One region of the Mesorhizobium sp. M2A.F.Ca.ET.067.02.1.1 genome, then DNA from elsewhere that is predicted to be linked to it. Evidence: riboswitches for the same ligand, from Rfam matches in the RefSeq annotation. Region 1 holds a riboswitch; the other holds the start of a gene.

Region 1 (9,864 bases):
ACGAGCCGCTGTCGAACCTCGACGCCGCATTGCGCGTCGCCACCCGCATCGAGATTGCCAAGCTCAAGGAATCGATGCCGAACACCACCATGATCTATGTGACGCACGACCAGGTCGAGGCGATGACGCTGGCGGACCGCATCGTGGTGCTGAAAGACGGGGTCGTCGAGCAGGTCGGCACGCCGATGGAACTCTACAAGCGCCCCGGCAATCTGTTCGTCGCCCAGTTCATCGGCTCGCCGGCGATGAACATATTGCCGGCAAAGATCGAGAAGGCCGGCAATCCGACCGTGGTCAGCCATGTCGGCGACCGCAAGGCGACGGTACCGATCGCGACGCCTGCCTCGGCGAATGGCGCGGCGGTGAGCTTCGGCGTGCGGCCGGAGGATCTCGCGATCGCCACCGGTTCCGATTACCTGTTCGAGGGCAAGGTCGACTATATCGAGCAGCTCGGCGAGGTTCAGCTCGTCTATATCGATATCGGCCGCGCAGACCTGCCCCTGGTCGCCAAGCTGCCGGGCAATGTCGAGGTCAAGCGCGGTGAGACACTGCGGCTCAACGCAAGCGCCGGCGATCTGCATATTTTCGACGCCGACGGCCATTCCTTCACGCTGCATCGCGAAGAAGCGAAGGCGGCCTGAGCGCAGAGCCGCTGCGGCAAAGAAAAAGCGGCGGGCCTCGGCCCGCCGCTCCTATTTCAAATCACGGTCGGCTGTTAACGATTGCCGAAGTGGTCGCGGTCGCTGCCCTGCTGCGGAGCTGACTTCTGCCCGTCGCGCGACGAATTCAGCAGCTTGTAGACCGGCGAGTCGTTGCCGATCGACGAGGTGCGGGTCGTATCCACGGCGGGAGCCGGCTGGTTGACGCCGCTGTTGCCGTAATTGTCGCTGCCCGCAAAAGCAGCCGAGGAAACGGCCATGAGAGCCGCGGTGGCAAGAATGATCTTTTTCATCTCAGTACTCCTGAATTTCCTGATCCGACCGAGGCGACGGGCAAACCCGTCGCCGTTCGAAGTCGGCTGTTAGTTGTTACCGAAAAGGTTGCGGTCGGCGCCCGTGGTGACAGGCTTCTGTTCAGTCGGTTCGGACTTGCGGACCGAGGCCGTGTAAGAAGAGTCGACCGTGGCGGCCGGCGGGTTGGCAGCCTGCGCGTTGTAATTGTCGCTACCGGCAAAGGCGCTGCCGGAAATTGCCAGAAGGGCGGCGGCAGTGAGAACAATCTTTTTCATTTTTGCTACTCCAGTATCTTTATTCAGTCCGTCTAGCGGCGTGTCTTGGGAATGAAATCGCGTCGTTCGGACAGCGCTGATTTGGGTGAGCCGATCGCCGGATTCCAATCACGAAGTTTTTTCGTCTGGACTATGAATCCGCATCTTGAAGTTTTCATAAGCATGCCTATGACCATATTTTTATCGAATTTAATCAATGACTTATGTGAGTTCGGCAGTTGGCTCACCAAGTGTGTCGGAGCGCCAACGTTCACAACGTTCTGCACGCACCGTCAACAGAAACGAACCGTTCGGTTCGATTTTAGAATCTGCTAATAGTCACTTTTTGATACTGTTAACCATCGGAGCCCTCGCGAATCTCGTTCAGGGAGCGCCTCCGGAGCCGGAGGGCGTGGCGAAAGAGACGAGGCTCAGCACCATGAATACGCCGCCCATTGTCGCGCCGTATGGATGCGATGTCGTTTTCATGCCGACGGGAAACCGGCCGTCGTGGTTAGATCAGGCCATCTCAGGTGCCGCTTCGTCGCGATGAGGCGGAGAATTGGGAAGCCGGTCGAAATCCGGCGCTGCCCCCGCAACGGTGGTGGAGTGAGGTCGCAACGGGAGACCACTGGGCCATGGGCCTGGGAAGGTGTTGCGACCGCCCGCGAGGGCAACTCCAAAGCCCGGAAACCAGCCAGAGACATTTTGAACTCGACTGATCGCGGTGGGCGGTCAAGAGGCGGACGGCGCGTGCCCGGCCCTGCCGGTGGCGGTCGTTCTTCTCCATCACCACCAGTTCAGTCCTTGATGCGAGGACAGGACATGGATGCGCGCAACGACATGCTGAGGCTCCTGCAGAGCCGCAAGCAGGGCTACTCGCTTGAGCAGCCCTTCTACACCGATCCCGATTATTTCAAGCTCGATATGGAGCTGATCTGGCATCGTGACTGGTTGTTCATCGGCCATGATTGCGAGCTGCCGAAACCAGGCAGCTACATCACCGTTCAGATCGGCGATTATCCGGTGGTGCTGGTCCGCGACCAGAAGGGAAGGATCAACGCTTTCCACAACTCCTGCCGGCATCGCGGCAGCCGCGTGTGCAACACCGACAAGGGCACCGCCGCCAAGCTGGTCTGTCCCTACCATCAGTGGACTTACGAGCTCGACGGGCGGCTGCTATTTGCCCGCCAGATGGCGGAAGGGTTCGACAAAAGCCAGTTCGGCCTGAAGCCGGTCGCCTGCGAGAGCGTCGGCGGCTACATCTTCATCTGCCTGGCAAAGGAGCCCGCCGACTTCGCGCCGATGCGCGCCATGATCGAACCCTATCTCCTGCCGCACCGGCTGAGCGAGGCGAAGGTCGCATTCGAATCGACGATCGTCGAAAAGGGTAACTGGAAGCTCGTCTGGGAAAACAACCGCGAGTGCTATCATTGCGCCGGCAACCATCCAGAACTGTGCAAGACTTTCCCGGAAGCGCCGACGGTGACAGGTGTGCAAGGCGCCGACAGCGATCCGGAAATGCTTGCGCACTGGGCGAAATGCGAGGCGGCGGGTCTGCCGAGCCGGTTCCGGATCGATCCGGCCGGGCAATACCGCGCAACGCGCGCGCCGCTGCTGCGCGACGCCGTCAGCTACACGATGAGCGGCAAGCGCGCCGTGACGAAAAACCTGTCCGCCGGGGTCGCCGCCGACCGCATCGGCACGTTGATGCACTACCATTACCCGACCACGTGGAACCACATCCTCATCGATCACGCCGTCACCTTCCGCGTGCTGCCGATCAGCGCCACCGAGACCGCGGTGACGACGAAATGGCTGGTCCACAAGGACGCAGTGGAAGGCGTCGACTACGATCTGGCAGAGCTCACCCATGTCTGGACCGAGACCAACGATCAGGACCGCCGCATCGTCGAGGAAAACGCGCTCGGCATCCTGTCACCGGCTTACGAGCCTGGTCCCTATTCCGAGTTGCATGAGGGCGGTGTCATCCAGTTCGTCGAGTGGTACGCCTCCTTCATCGGTCCGCGCCTTGCCGAAGGCGGTCGCCCGGCGTTGCGCAGCGTCGCCTGAAGGCTAAGGAGATGAACGCGATGACGGATCTCGGCCTCTATCGCCATCTCGACGAGATGGCGCCCTGGAACGACAGGCTGCAGGTGCTGGAAGTGATCGGCGTCAGCGACGAGGCGCCGCAGGTGAAGACGTTCACATTCCGCTCCGACAATCAGACCTGGTTCCGCTACAAACCCGGGCAGTTCGTGACGCTGGAATTGCCGACGGCCGACGGGCCGCTGATGCGGACCTACACGCTGTCGTCCTCGCCGTCGCGGCCGTTCTCGATCGCGGTGACGGTGAAAGCGCGAGCCGACAGCGTCGGCACGCGCTGGATGTTCGACAATCTGAAGCCCGGCGTCCATGTGAAGGCCTATGGGCCGACCGGCGATTTCTCGCTGCACAGCCATCCGGCGGCCAAATATCTGTTCATTTCGGCCGGTTCCGGCGTCACGCCGATGATGTCGATGCTGCGCTGGCTGAACGACTGCGCGCCCTGGACCGATGTCGGTTTCGTCAATTGCGCGCGGCGGCCGGAAGAGATCATCTTCCGCAAGGAGCTCGAACTGCTCGGCAGCCGCATGCCCGGCCTGTCGCTCGGCTTCATGATCGAGGAGCGGTCGAGCCGCGAGGGCTGGTTCGGCCATATGGGCCGCATCGACGCGATCCGGCTGCCGCTTCTGGCACCCGATTTCCGCGAGCGGGAAATCTTCTGCTGCGGGCCCGACCCCTTCATGCGCGCCGTGCGCCAGATGCTGGAGGCCGCCGGCTTCGACATGAGCCGCTACCATCAGGAGAGCTTCGCGGCGCCGGCCGTGGAAGAAGTCCCGGCGCCGTTCGCGATGCCGGCCGGCGACGAAGCCAAGCCGCTCGCCGAGGCGGTGACGCCGGTCCGCTTTTCGCTTTCAAACGTCGGTGCGGAATGCGTCCCCGGACAGACCGTGCTGCAGACGGCGCGCGCTTCGGGCGTCAGGATCCCGGCGGCCTGCGAGTTCGGTCTCTGCGGCACCTGCAAGGTGAAAAAGGTCTCCGGCGAGGTTTCGATGAGCCACAATGGCGGCATTCTCGATCACGAGATCGATGACGGCTATATCCTGGCCTGCTGTTCGAGGCCGTTGTCGGCGCTGGACATCGAGGCCTGAAGGCTTGTCGGTCGAGGCAAGGGCCGTTGCGGGAACACCCTCGCCGGCCGCTGTCCTGCCGAACAGAAGTTCAGTGCCCGGAGGCGTCTCGTGGCGAAGGCTCGCCGAGCAATCGGCGCGCCGGATCAGGATGATTTTCCGTTGAATCGCCATCCTGATCCAGCTCTTTGTTGGAGCATGATCTCTTCCGAAAACCGGTTCCCACTTTCCGGGATCATGCTCTTTGTTGAAGCATGATCCCTCCCGAAAACCGGCACCCACTTTTCGGGATCATGATCTAAACCCCGTAGCGCTCGGTGCGGATGATCCCCGCCGGAACGCCGGCGCCGATCAAGGCGTCGGCGGCGGCCGAGACGAACGCATTCGAGCCGCAGACATAGGCGAGCCTTGGCGTCTTGGGCAGGCGCTCGACGGCCTGCGCCATCATGCGGGCGTCGACGCGCCGGGAATAATCGGAGGGCCGCCTCGCCGGTTCGCGGGTCAGCGTCAAAACCAGGTCGAATCCGTCGCGACGGTCGTCGAGGCCGATCAGCTCGTCGCGGAAGATTACCTCGTCCCAGACCCGCGCCGAAAACACCAGCGCGACGGGCACCGCCGTGTTGCGCAGCGTGCGATGACGCACCATCGCCATCAGCGGCACAACGCCCGAGCCGCCGCCGACCAGAAGGATCGGCCCGCCGTCGCTCTCCTCCCAGATGAAATGGCCGCCCAGCGGCCCGCGCAGCTCGATCTCGTCGCCGACGGCGGCCACGTCGTGAAAGAAGGGCGAGACCTCGCCGTCGTCCAGCCGCTCGATCGCCAGCTCGACGCCGCCGCCTGCTTCTGGCGCCGAGGCGATGGAATAGGAGCGGCGCGCCTGGTAGCCGTCCGGGGCCGTCAGCCTGATGTCGACATGCTGTCCGGCAAGGTGAGCGAAAGGCCGCGACGGCTGGAACCAGAAGCTGGTGACGCGCGGCGTGCGCTTTTCGATGCGGGTGATCGTGGCTGCCTGCCAGGGCGATTGCGGCGACGGCTCGGCGCTCATCGATTGCTGCTCACGCGTCGCCCCTCACGGGTCGCTGGAATAGCGCTGCTCGCGCCAGGGGTCGCCATACATGTGATAGCCGCGAAGCTCCCAGAAGCCCGGTTCGTCGCGCTCGGTGAACTGCAGCCCGTTCACCCATTTGGCCGACTTCCAGAAATAGAGGTGCGGCACCAATAGCCGTGCCGGCCCGCCATGATCCGGCGTGATCGGCTTGCCTTCATAGAGCAGCGCCACCATCGCCTTGCCGGTGACGAGGTCCTTGGTCGGCACATTGGTGGAATAGCCGTCAAAGGACAGCGCCAGCGTGTAGGCGGTCGGCGGCTCGATGCCGGCGTCGGCGAGGATGTCGTCGATCATGACGCCCTGCCAGGGCGTGTTGAATTTTGTCCAGGCCGTCACGCAATGGATGTCGCGCGTCATCTTGCTTTGCGGCAGCGCGTTGAACTCCGCCCAGTTCCATTTCTTGATTGGCTTCGGCCCCTGCTTGAGGGTGAAAGACCAATCCTCCGTGCGCACGCGCGGCGTCGGCCCGGCCGAAAGCACGGGAAAACCCTGCTCCAGATACTGGCCGGGCGGAATGCGCGCATCGGTGTCGGAAGGGGGACGCCGTCCGGAAAAGAAGCCGCGCGTGACCATCAAGACATCCCTCGTGCCGGATTTGATCGACTGCAGGGAGTGTTCTCGAATACGCCTCGGGGGGCAACAGAAATCTTGAGGCAGAGCCCGCCGAAGATACCGGCAGGCCCTGCCGAAGCGCTTCTCAGCCGGCGGCGAAAGGCACGGCGACGAAGATCTGCGCGTCACCGCGATCGATCAGCAGGAGAACCGACTTCCTGCCGGACTTGCCGGCCTCGGCGATCGCCTGATTGGCCTGCCTGGCCGTCTTCACCGGCGTCTGGTCGACACCGACGATGACGTCGCCCGGCTGGATGCCGGCGGCCGAAGCCGCCTTGTCCGGATTGACCCGCTCGACCACCGCGCCGCGCTGGTTGCCGGCAAGGTTGAGCTGGTCGCGGATATCGGGCGTGAGGTCGGTCAGGCCGAGGCCGAGCGATGGAACGCGCAAGCCCTGTTCGGCCGACGGGCCGCGGCCTTCATTGCCGCTCGACGCCGTCTTCTGATCTTCGGCGTTGCGGCCGACATCGGCGGAGATCTGCATCGCCTTGCCCTTGCGCCAGATGTTGACGGTCTCCTTCGCACCAGGCGACACGTCGGCGACGGCGCGCGACAGGTCCTTGGGATCCTTGATCTCCTGACCGCCGAAGCCGGTGATGACATCGCCGGTTTCAATGCCGGCCTTGGCCGCCGGCGATCCGTCGGTGACCTGGGAAACCAGCGCGCCACCGGGATGGTCGAGGCCGATGGCACTGGCTACATCAGGCGTGACCGGCTGGATCTGCACGCCGAGATAGCCGTATTCGATGTCGCCGCCCTTCATCAGCTTGGCGACGACCTTCTCAGCCTGATCCGACGGGATGGCGAAGCCGACGCCGACGCTGCCGCCATTGGGCGAATAGATGGCGGTGTTGATGCCGATGACATTGCCGTTGACGTCGACCAGCGGGCCGCCGGAATTGCCGTGGTTGATCGGCGCATCGATCTGGATGAAGTCGTCGAACGGCCCGCTGTGCAGGTCGCGGCCGCGCGCCGAGACGATGCCGGCGGTGACGGTGGTGCCGATGCCGAACGGATTGCCGATCGCCAGCACCTGGTCGCCGGTCATCAGCTTGCTGGAATCGCCCCATTTGACGGTCGGCAGCGGCTTGTCGGCCTTGATCTTGAGCACTGCGAGATCGTTCTTGGCGTCATGGCCGACGAGCTTGGCTGGAAGCTCGGTGCCGTCGTCGAGCGTCACCTTGATTGAGCTTGCGCCATCGATGACGTGATTGTTGGTCACGATGGTGCCGTCGGCGCCGACGATGAAGCCGGAGCCGAGCGCCTCGGCCCGCTGCCCCTGCTGCTGCGGCGGCGTGCGCGGCATCGGCATGTCCTGGTCACCGAAGAACTGCTGGAAGAACTGGTCGAATGGCACATTGCCGCCAAGGGGCGAACCGTCATCACCCACCTGTGGCTGCGCCTTCATGATCGAGGTGATCGTGACGACCGCCGGCTTGGTGACGGCGATTACCGGGGCGAAAGAGCCGTTGGGGGCCGTGATGCCGGCGACCGGGGTCTGGGTCGTAGCGGCCACCGTGCTCAGGCCGGAATTGTTCTGGGCAAAGGAGACGACGACGGGAGAAATGATCAGCGCGGCGCCCAGCAGGGCGGCGACGCGATGTCTGCGAAGAATGCTTGATGGTGACATGGTCGTTCTGTCCGGGCGAGAGTTGATCCGGCGTCGCGGGCGCTCCCACGGAAGCGTCCGTCAACGTGCCGATGGCCGGATCTGCCTGTCTCGCCGTGCATGGCAGCCGGCCGTCTCGACAGACAAGCATCTAGGTCGCCGAATGGCCTGAATTAGGGTTTTGCGGTGACCTTACAAAGATTTAATTCAGGAAGCGCTCACGAACCGCTGCCGCCGGCGCAGATAAGAGGAGGCAATTTCGTGCATTCTGGCGCGATCGAAACTCGGGCCGTGGCCGCCATGGCCGATGCGGATCGGCAGGTCGAGCAGGCGCTGCATGGTGCGGCAATAGGCCGTGCGGTCGGAATCCGGCAGGTCGTCGATCAGCATGCCGTCATAGATCGCGTCGCCTGCAAAGAAGAGGCCGTCGATCTCGTCGAAGAGCGCGATGGAATCGGGCGAGTGTCCGGGCAGATGCAGCACACGGAACTTCCGGTCGCCGAGATCGACGACATCGCCCTCGTCGAGCGCGCGGTTCAGCGGCGCGGAAGGAATGCGATAGTCGGCCGCCTTCCAGTCCGGTGCCGGCAGTTTCGAGACGGCGCCGTCGAGATTGTGGAACATGTAGGCGTAGGTGACGGTATCATCCATGCCGTCGAACTTAGCCGCGCTGACCTTCGGTCCCATCCTGAGAGGAAATTCGTGCAGCGAGCCGACATGGTCGAGATGGATGTGCGTGGCAACGACGATGAGCGGCTTGCCGGGCGGCGTGTCGACCTCAGGCGCCAGCGGACGGATGCCCATGCCGGTGTCGACCAGAAGGTCCGCATCGCGGCCTTTCAAATGCCAGATATTGGCGCGCACGAAATCATGCACGAAGGGCTCGGTCAACACCGTCGTGCCGGCATCGACTGTCGCCTTGCCGAACCAGTCGCCGACCTCAAGCTCGGGCATCGGACCGCCCATCAGACGAACGGCTTCCCTACCTTGTACTTTTCCGGCACGAGACGCTTCAGATAGGCCATGCCCGCGTCTGAAAGCTGGTTGGCGTCCGGCTGCATGAAATCGTCGGGCATATGGCGGGTCTTGCCGGCCACCGCCTTCAGCGGCACCTTTTTCAGCACGGTCTTCGACCCATCATACTGGATCGCAACCGAGCCGCCACCTTCCCCGGCGACGGCGACCGCGAAGGCGCCGGCGTCGAAAGCCTCCTGGGCGTCGACGGCGCTGATGGCGCCGACATAGCCGCGCGGCATGTAGCCTAAAGCATCGACGCGTGCGCGCTTGCCGGGCAGGCCTTCGGCCAGGGCTCGTTCGAGCGCCGCCGGCAGGTCGCTGCCCGACAGCTTGACGTTGCCGTGCTGATCGCGCTCAAGCTTCTCCGGCGGCACCAGGCTTTCGACCAGCGCCTTGCCGTCGGCGGTGCTGACGCCTTCCGAGACGGCGACGATGCAGCGCTTGTGGCGGTCCAGCTTCTCGCGCACTTCATCGATGAAGCGCTTCGCCGAGAAGGCGCGCTCCGGCACGTAGACCAGATGCGGGCCGCTGTCGGGATCGAGCTGCCAGGCGGCCGCTGCGGCGGTGAGGAAGCCCGCATGCCGGCCCATGACGATGCCTACATAGATGCCGGGCAAGGCGCGGAAATCGAGGTCGACGGAGAGAAAGGCGCCTGCGACGAACTCGGCCGCCGAGATGAAGCCCGGCGTGTGGTCGTTCTCCTCAAGGTCGTTGTCGATGGTCTTCGGCGCATGCACGAAGGCGATCGAGCCGCCGGCGGCATCGGTCAGGATCTGCTGCGTGCCCGAGGTGTCGTTGCCGCCGATATAGATGAAGGCGTCGGCGCCGACCTTCTTCAGGCCGTTGAGGATGACCTCGCAATAGGCGGCGTCCGGCTTGTCGCGGGTCGAGCCAAGGGCGGCGCTTGGCGTGCCGGCGATCAGCCGCAGCCGATCCTCGGGGATGGCGGAGAGATCGACATAGTTGCCGTCGCGGATGCCGCGCACACCATGGATCGAGCCCAGCACCCTGGCGCCGGGATGACGCTTGCGGATTTCCAGCGTGGCGCCGACGACCGTCTGGTTGATGACGGCGGTCGGGCCGCCGCCCTGCGCGATGACGAAGGTTCCAGCCATGCTCGTTCTCTCCCGAAGTTTTC
Region 2 (5,903 bases), on a different contig from region 1:
TGGATATGCGCGCGCGTGCCGACCGGATTGAGCTGGTACTGCGTGTAGAAGGTCGCGACCTCGAGACCACGGATGCGCGGCATGCCGAGCATGTCCGAAATCGTCTCGATCGCCGCCTTGGTGACCCAGCCTTCCTGCTCCTGCGCGATCATCAGCAGCGGGATAATGGCCGACTGTTCGCGCCCCTTCGGGTATTTGGCGATCCACTGCTGCGCTGCCGCCGCATTCGCCTCGTTGAAGGCGAAGGTGGCTGGCTGGACGCTGGCATCTGCGAGACGACGAACTGACATTTTAGCGATCGACCTCACCAAACACGATGTCGAGGGAGCCAAGCACGGCGGTGACGTCGGCCAGCATGTGGCCGCGGCACAGGAAATCCATGGCTTGCAGATGGGCGAAACCGGGCGCGCGCAGCTTGCAGCGATAGGGCTTGTTGGTGCCGTCGGAGACCAGATAGACACCGAATTCGCCCTTGGGCGCCTCGACGGCCGCATAGACCTCGCCGGCCGGCACGCGATAGCCCTCGGTATAGAGCTTGAAGTGGTGGATCAGCGCTTCCATCGAGCGCTTCATTGCGGCGCGCTTCGGCGGCACGACCTTGCCGTCGAGGTTCGACACCGGGCCTGCGCTTTCCTTGCCGAGCAGCAGATCGACGCACTGGCGCATGATCTTGGCCGACTGGCGCATCTCTTCCATGCGCACGAGATAACGGTCGTAGCAGTCGCCGTTCTTGCCGACCGGGATGTCGAAATCCATCTCGGAATAGCATTCATAAGGCTGCGATTTGCGCAGGTCCCAGGCGGCGCCCGAGCCGCGCACCATCACGCCCGAAAAGCCCCAGGCCCACGCGTCGGCCAGCGACACCGTGCCGATATCGACATTGCGCTGCTTGAAGATACGGTTGCCGGTCAAAAGCGCATCGAGGTCGTCGATCGACTTCAGGAAGGGGTCGATCCACTTGCCGATGTCCTCGACCAGCTTCTGCGGCAGGTCCTGATGCACGCCGCCCGGCCGGAAATAGGCTGCATGCATTCGCGAACCCGAGGCGCGCTCGTAGAACACCATCAGCTTTTCGCGCTCGACGAAGCCCCACAGCGGCGGCGTCAGCGCGCCGACATCCATCGCCTGCGTCGTCACATTGAGGATGTGCGACATGATTCGGCCCATCTCGGAATAGAGCACGCGGATCAGCTGACCGCGCTTCGGCACCTCGATGCCGAGCAGGCGCTCGGCCGCTAGCGCGAAGGCATGCTCCTGGTTCATCGGCGCGCAATAATCGAGCCGGTCGAGATAGGGCACGGCCTGGAGATAGGTCTTGGCCTCGATCAGCTTCTCGGTGCCGCGGTGCAGCAGGCCGATATGCGGATCGACGCGGTCAACCACCTCGCCGTCGAGCTCCAGCACCAAGCGCAAAACGCCATGCGCCGCAGGATGCTGCGGACCGAAATTGATGTTGAAGTTGCGGACGGAGGTTTCAGCCATTGTGGCGCCTCAATTTGCCTTCGCCTTCTCATCCCCGGGCAGGACGTAATCCGTCCCTTCCCACGGGCTCAAGAAGTCGAAGTTCCTGAATTCCTGCTTCAATTCCACCGGCTCGTAGATGACCCGCTTGGCCTCGTCGTCGTAGCGAACCTCGACGAAGCCGGTCAGCGGGAAATCCTTGCGCAGCGGATGCCCCTCGAAGCCGTAGTCGGTGAGGATGCGGCGCAGATCCGGATGGCCGCTGAACAGCACGCCGTACAGATCGTAAGTCTCGCGCTCGTACCAATCGGCGCCGGGATAGACAGCGGTCAGCGACGGCACCAGCGTTTCCTCGTCGGCCTGGACCTTAAGGCGGATGCGCACATTCTGCTTCGGCGACAAAAGGTGATAGACGACATCGAAACGCTTGGCGCGCGACGGATAGTCGGCGCCGCAAATGTCGATGATCGAGATGAACTGGCAGCGCACATCGTCGCGCAGGAAGGTCGCGACCTCGATCAGATTGCCCGGCTCGACCGAAATGGTCAGCTCGCCATAGGCAAGCACGGCTTCGCCGATGCGGCCGGAGAGCTTCTCGCCGAGATAGGTGGAGAGTTCGTTCAACGCCAGGGTCATCGGCTCACCGTTCGATCGTGCCGGTGCGGCGGATCTTCTTCTGCAGAAGGAGAATGCCGTAGAGCAGCGCTTCCGCGCTCGGCGGGCAGCCGGGCACATAGATGTCGACCGGCACGACGCGGTCGCAGCCGCGCACCACCGAATAGGAATAGTGGTAGTAGCCGCCGCCATTGGCGCAGGAGCCCATCGAGATGACGTAGCGCGGCTCCGGCATCTGGTCGTAGACCTTGCGCAGTGCCGGCGCCATCTTGTTGGTCAGCGTGCCGGCGACGATCATGATGTCGGACTGGCGGGGAGACGCGCGCGGCGCGACGCCGAAACGCTCCGAGTCATAGCGCGGCATCGAGGTGTGGATCATCTCGACCGCGCAGCAGGCGAGGCCGAAGGTCATGAACATCAGCGAGCCGCTGCGCGCCCAGGTGATCAGCGCTTCGGTCGAGGTGACAAGGAAGCCCTTGTCGGCCAGCTCATTGTTGATTTCGAGGAAGAAGGGATCGTCCTCCCCCACCGGCCTGCCGGTGTTGGGGTCGATGATGCCCTTGGGCTTCGGCGCGACGAGGGTGCCTGAACTGTCGTTCAATCCCATTCCAGCGCTCCTTTTTTCCATTCATAGGCAAAGCCGATGGTCAGCACCGCCAGAAACACCATCATCGACCAGAAGCCGAGCATGCCGAGCTTCGAGAAGGACACCGCCCATGGGAACAGGAAGGCGACCTCGAGATCGAAGATGATGAACAGGATCGACACCAGGTAGAAGCGGATGTCGAACTTCATGCGGGCGTCGTCGAACGAGTTGAACCCGCATTCATAGGCGGAAAGCTTTTCCGGATCGGGATTGCGATAGGCCACCAGGAAGGGGGCAATGATGAGCGCCAGACCCACGATCATCGCCACGGCGATGAACAGCACGATAGGCAGATATGAACTCAGGAGTGCGCTCATGCGGCGGCTTTCCTTCGGCGGGGTAGTTCACTTTGATTACAGCAACGAACTCTAATGCGGAAGCGTGACAGTTTAACCGCTGAACCGTTTTAAGGGAGCCCATGCTGCAACGCGGCGAGGGTTAGCGCAGCGGTTTCGGTGACGCAAGTCAAACCTTGTTCAAATCGCGGCCCTGGACGCCATATCGGAAGAAACTGGTCCGATCCGCTCCTGTTTGATTTCCTTCGCTTTTTACTCCACTTTTCTCTCCTGACATATCTCCCGCCATTTGCCTGCTAGCATGGCCGGAATCACCGGCTAAAAACCAACGGACGATCGGGGCAAGGACAGCTTGATGAAGGAGAAGATCTCGCTCGCCATGGCCAGGCGCATTGCGCTTGGATCACAGGGGTTCAACGACCCTCGTCCCGCAGGGGTTCCGGATCGCCGGCACCTTGCGCGCGTGCTTTCGCGAACCGGCCTGTTGCAGATCGATTCCGTCAGCGCCGTGGTGCGCGCTCATTATATGCCGCTCTATTCCCGCCTCGGCCCCTACCCGCTTGCGCTGCTCGACAACGCCGCGGTCACCCGCAAGCGCGCGGTCTTTGAATATTGGGCGCATGAGGCGTCGTTCCTGCCTGTCGAGACCTACCCCTTGCTGCGCTGGCGCATGCAGCGCGCCGAGCAGGGCGAGGAGATGTATCTCGGCCTGGCCAAATGGGGCCGTGAGCGCAAGGAAATGATCGACGAGATCTATAGAGAGGTCGCCGATCGCGGGCCGATCGCCGCCTCCGACATCGAGGGCCACAAGGGCAATGGCGGCTGGTGGGGCTGGAGCGAGGCCAAGCACGCCTTCGAATGGCTGTTCTGGGCCGGGCGCATCACCACCGCCTACCGGCGCGGTTTCGAGCGCTATTACGACCTGCCCGAGCGCGTTTTGCCGCAGGCCGTGCTCGACCTGCCGGTGCCCTCGGTCGAGGACGCGCATCGCGAATTGCTGCGTATCTCGGCCCGCGCCCACGGCATCGCCAGCTATGGCGACCTGCGCGACTATTTTCGCCTGGCCCCCGGGGATACGAAGGACCGCATCGAGGAACTGGTCGAAGCCGGTGAATTGCTGCCGGTGAAGGTCGAGGGCTGGGATAAGCCCGCCTATCTTCACCCCGACGCCCGAATCCCGCGCAGGATCGAGGCGCGCGCCCTGCTCGCCCCCTTCGATCCCGTGGTTTTCGAACGCACGCGCACCGAAAAGCTCTTCAATTTCCGCTACCGCATCGAGATCTACACGCCGGCCGAAAAGCGCCAATACGGCTACTACGTGCTGCCCTTCCTGCTCGGCGACCGCATCGTCGCCCGCGTCGACCTGAGGGCCGACCGGCCTGCGAGCATCTTGCGCGTCCACGCCGCCTATGCCGAGGCCGGCGCGCCACCCGAGACGGCAGCCCAACTCTTCGAGGAGCTGAAGCAGATGCAGGGCTGGCTCGGCCTTGAGGCGATCGAAGTGACGCCGGCCGGCGACCTCGGACCGGCGCTGGCCGACATCGCAGTGTCGTAGCCGCGCGTTGACAGGCGCCTAGCCGTAAGCCTAAATCCTGACCCAGACGGTCTTCTCCCGGCAAAGGGAGGAGCCAAGAGGGAATGCGGTGCGGGCCAAAAGCCCAAATCCGCGGCTGTCCCCGCAACTGTGAGCGACGAGCCCCGGCCGAAAACCACTGGGATGTTCCCGGGAAGGCGGCATCTGAGGCGACGACCCGCGAGCCAGGAGACCTGCCGTCTGAGACTTTAAGTATCCGAATGCCCGGCGGGTTTTCCGGGCAAGGAGCCTGGTTTTGGATCGCAACGGCAGTTTCCCGGCAAACATCGCGGACATTTCGTCCGAGCCCGACGCGTCAGACGGCGTGACCGTCATCGTCTGCTCATCCTGCCGCGACGAGACCGGCTCGGACGCGCATCCGCGCGCCGGCGCGCTGCTGGCCGAAGACACGCGCCGCGCCGTATCGGGCGAGAACATCCGCATCCGCACCGTCGAATGCCTTGGCAACTGCAAGCGTCGGCTGAGCGCCGCGCTGTTGCGCGACGGCTGCTGGAGCTACGTCTTCGGCGATCTGGAAACGACCAGCGGCGCCGACCTCGTCGCCGGCGCAAAGCTCTTCGCCACTTCGACCGACGGCCTGATCCCCTGGCGCGGCCGGCCTGATTCCCTCAAACGCGGCCTGGTTGCCCGCATCCCTCCCCTCGACATGCTGAAGGACTGACCATGAACGCTTCCGTTTTCCGCGTGCCCTGCACCGTCGTCACCGGCTTGCTCGGCGCCGGCAAGACGACGCTGATCCGCAACCTGCTCGAGAACGCCAAGGGCAAGCGGCTGGCAATCATCGTCAACGAGTTCGGCGATGTCGGCATCGACGGCGAGATCCTGAAGGGCTGCGGCGTCGACACCTGCCCGGAGGAAAACATCGTCGAGCTCGCCAATGGCTGCATCTGCTGCACCGTCGCCGACGACTTCGTGCCGGCGCTCGACCAGATCCTGTCTCGCACGCCGAAGGTCGACCACATCCTGATCGAGACCTCCGGCCTCGCTCTGCCGAAGCCGCTTGTGCAGGCTTTTCAGTGGCCGACGGTGAAGAGCCGCGTGACGGTTGACGGCGTCGTTGCCGTGGTCGACGGCCCGGCGCTGGCCGACGGCCGAGTTGCCTCCGACATGGATGCGCTGCAGGCGCAGCGCGCCGCCGACGACTCGCTCGACCATGACGACCCGGTCGAGGAGGTGTTCGAGGACCAGATTGCCTGCGCCGACCTGATCATCCTGTCGAAGAGCGACCTGATGGATGCGGCGGGCTCTGAGCGCGCCAACGCCGTCATCGGCGAGCATGTGGCGCGCGCCG

What was found. A riboswitch is a leader RNA that binds a small molecule or an ion and turns the genes downstream of it on or off. The one in region 1 is predicted to bind cobalamin.
Region 2: another riboswitch for cobalamin. It lies ahead of EOA28_RS19925 (DUF1636 family protein); the one in region 1 lies ahead of EOA28_RS11220 (aromatic ring-hydroxylating dioxygenase subunit alpha).

Annotation. Positions count from the first base shown of each region.
Region 1 is NZ_RZSB01000110.1:868-10,731, forward strand. Features, by position in the region: gene ugpC (sn-glycerol-3-phosphate ABC transporter ATP-binding protein UgpC) at 1-641, shown strand, start outside; gene EOA28_RS11210 (DUF680 domain-containing protein) at 716-952, opposite strand; gene EOA28_RS11215 (DUF680 domain-containing protein) at 1,022-1,228, opposite strand; cobalamin riboswitch at 1,722-1,924, shown strand; gene EOA28_RS11220 (aromatic ring-hydroxylating dioxygenase subunit alpha) at 2,033-3,280, shown strand; gene EOA28_RS11225 (hybrid-cluster NAD(P)-dependent oxidoreductase) at 3,301-4,401, shown strand; gene EOA28_RS38780 (hypothetical protein) at 4,492-4,638, shown strand; gene EOA28_RS11230 (ferredoxin reductase) at 4,679-5,425, opposite strand; gene EOA28_RS11235 (sulfite oxidase-like oxidoreductase) at 5,450-6,061, opposite strand; gene EOA28_RS11240 (DegQ family serine endoprotease) at 6,186-7,730, opposite strand; gene EOA28_RS11245 (MBL fold metallo-hydrolase) at 7,917-8,663, opposite strand; gene EOA28_RS11250 (diphosphate--fructose-6-phosphate 1-phosphotransferase) at 8,675-9,841, opposite strand.
Region 2 is NZ_RZSB01000299.1:683-6,585, forward strand. Features, by position in the region: partial or broken gene nuoE (NADH-quinone oxidoreductase subunit NuoE) at 1-290, opposite strand, end outside; gene EOA28_RS19900 (NADH-quinone oxidoreductase subunit D) at 292-1,482, opposite strand; gene EOA28_RS19905 (NADH-quinone oxidoreductase subunit C) at 1,492-2,097, opposite strand; gene EOA28_RS19910 (NADH-quinone oxidoreductase subunit B) at 2,102-2,683, opposite strand; gene EOA28_RS19915 (NADH-quinone oxidoreductase subunit A) at 2,674-3,039, opposite strand; gene EOA28_RS19920 (winged helix-turn-helix domain-containing protein) at 3,374-4,573, shown strand; cobalamin riboswitch at 4,604-4,808, shown strand; gene EOA28_RS19925 (DUF1636 family protein) at 4,848-5,273, shown strand; partial or broken gene cobW (cobalamin biosynthesis protein CobW) at 5,276-5,903, shown strand, end outside.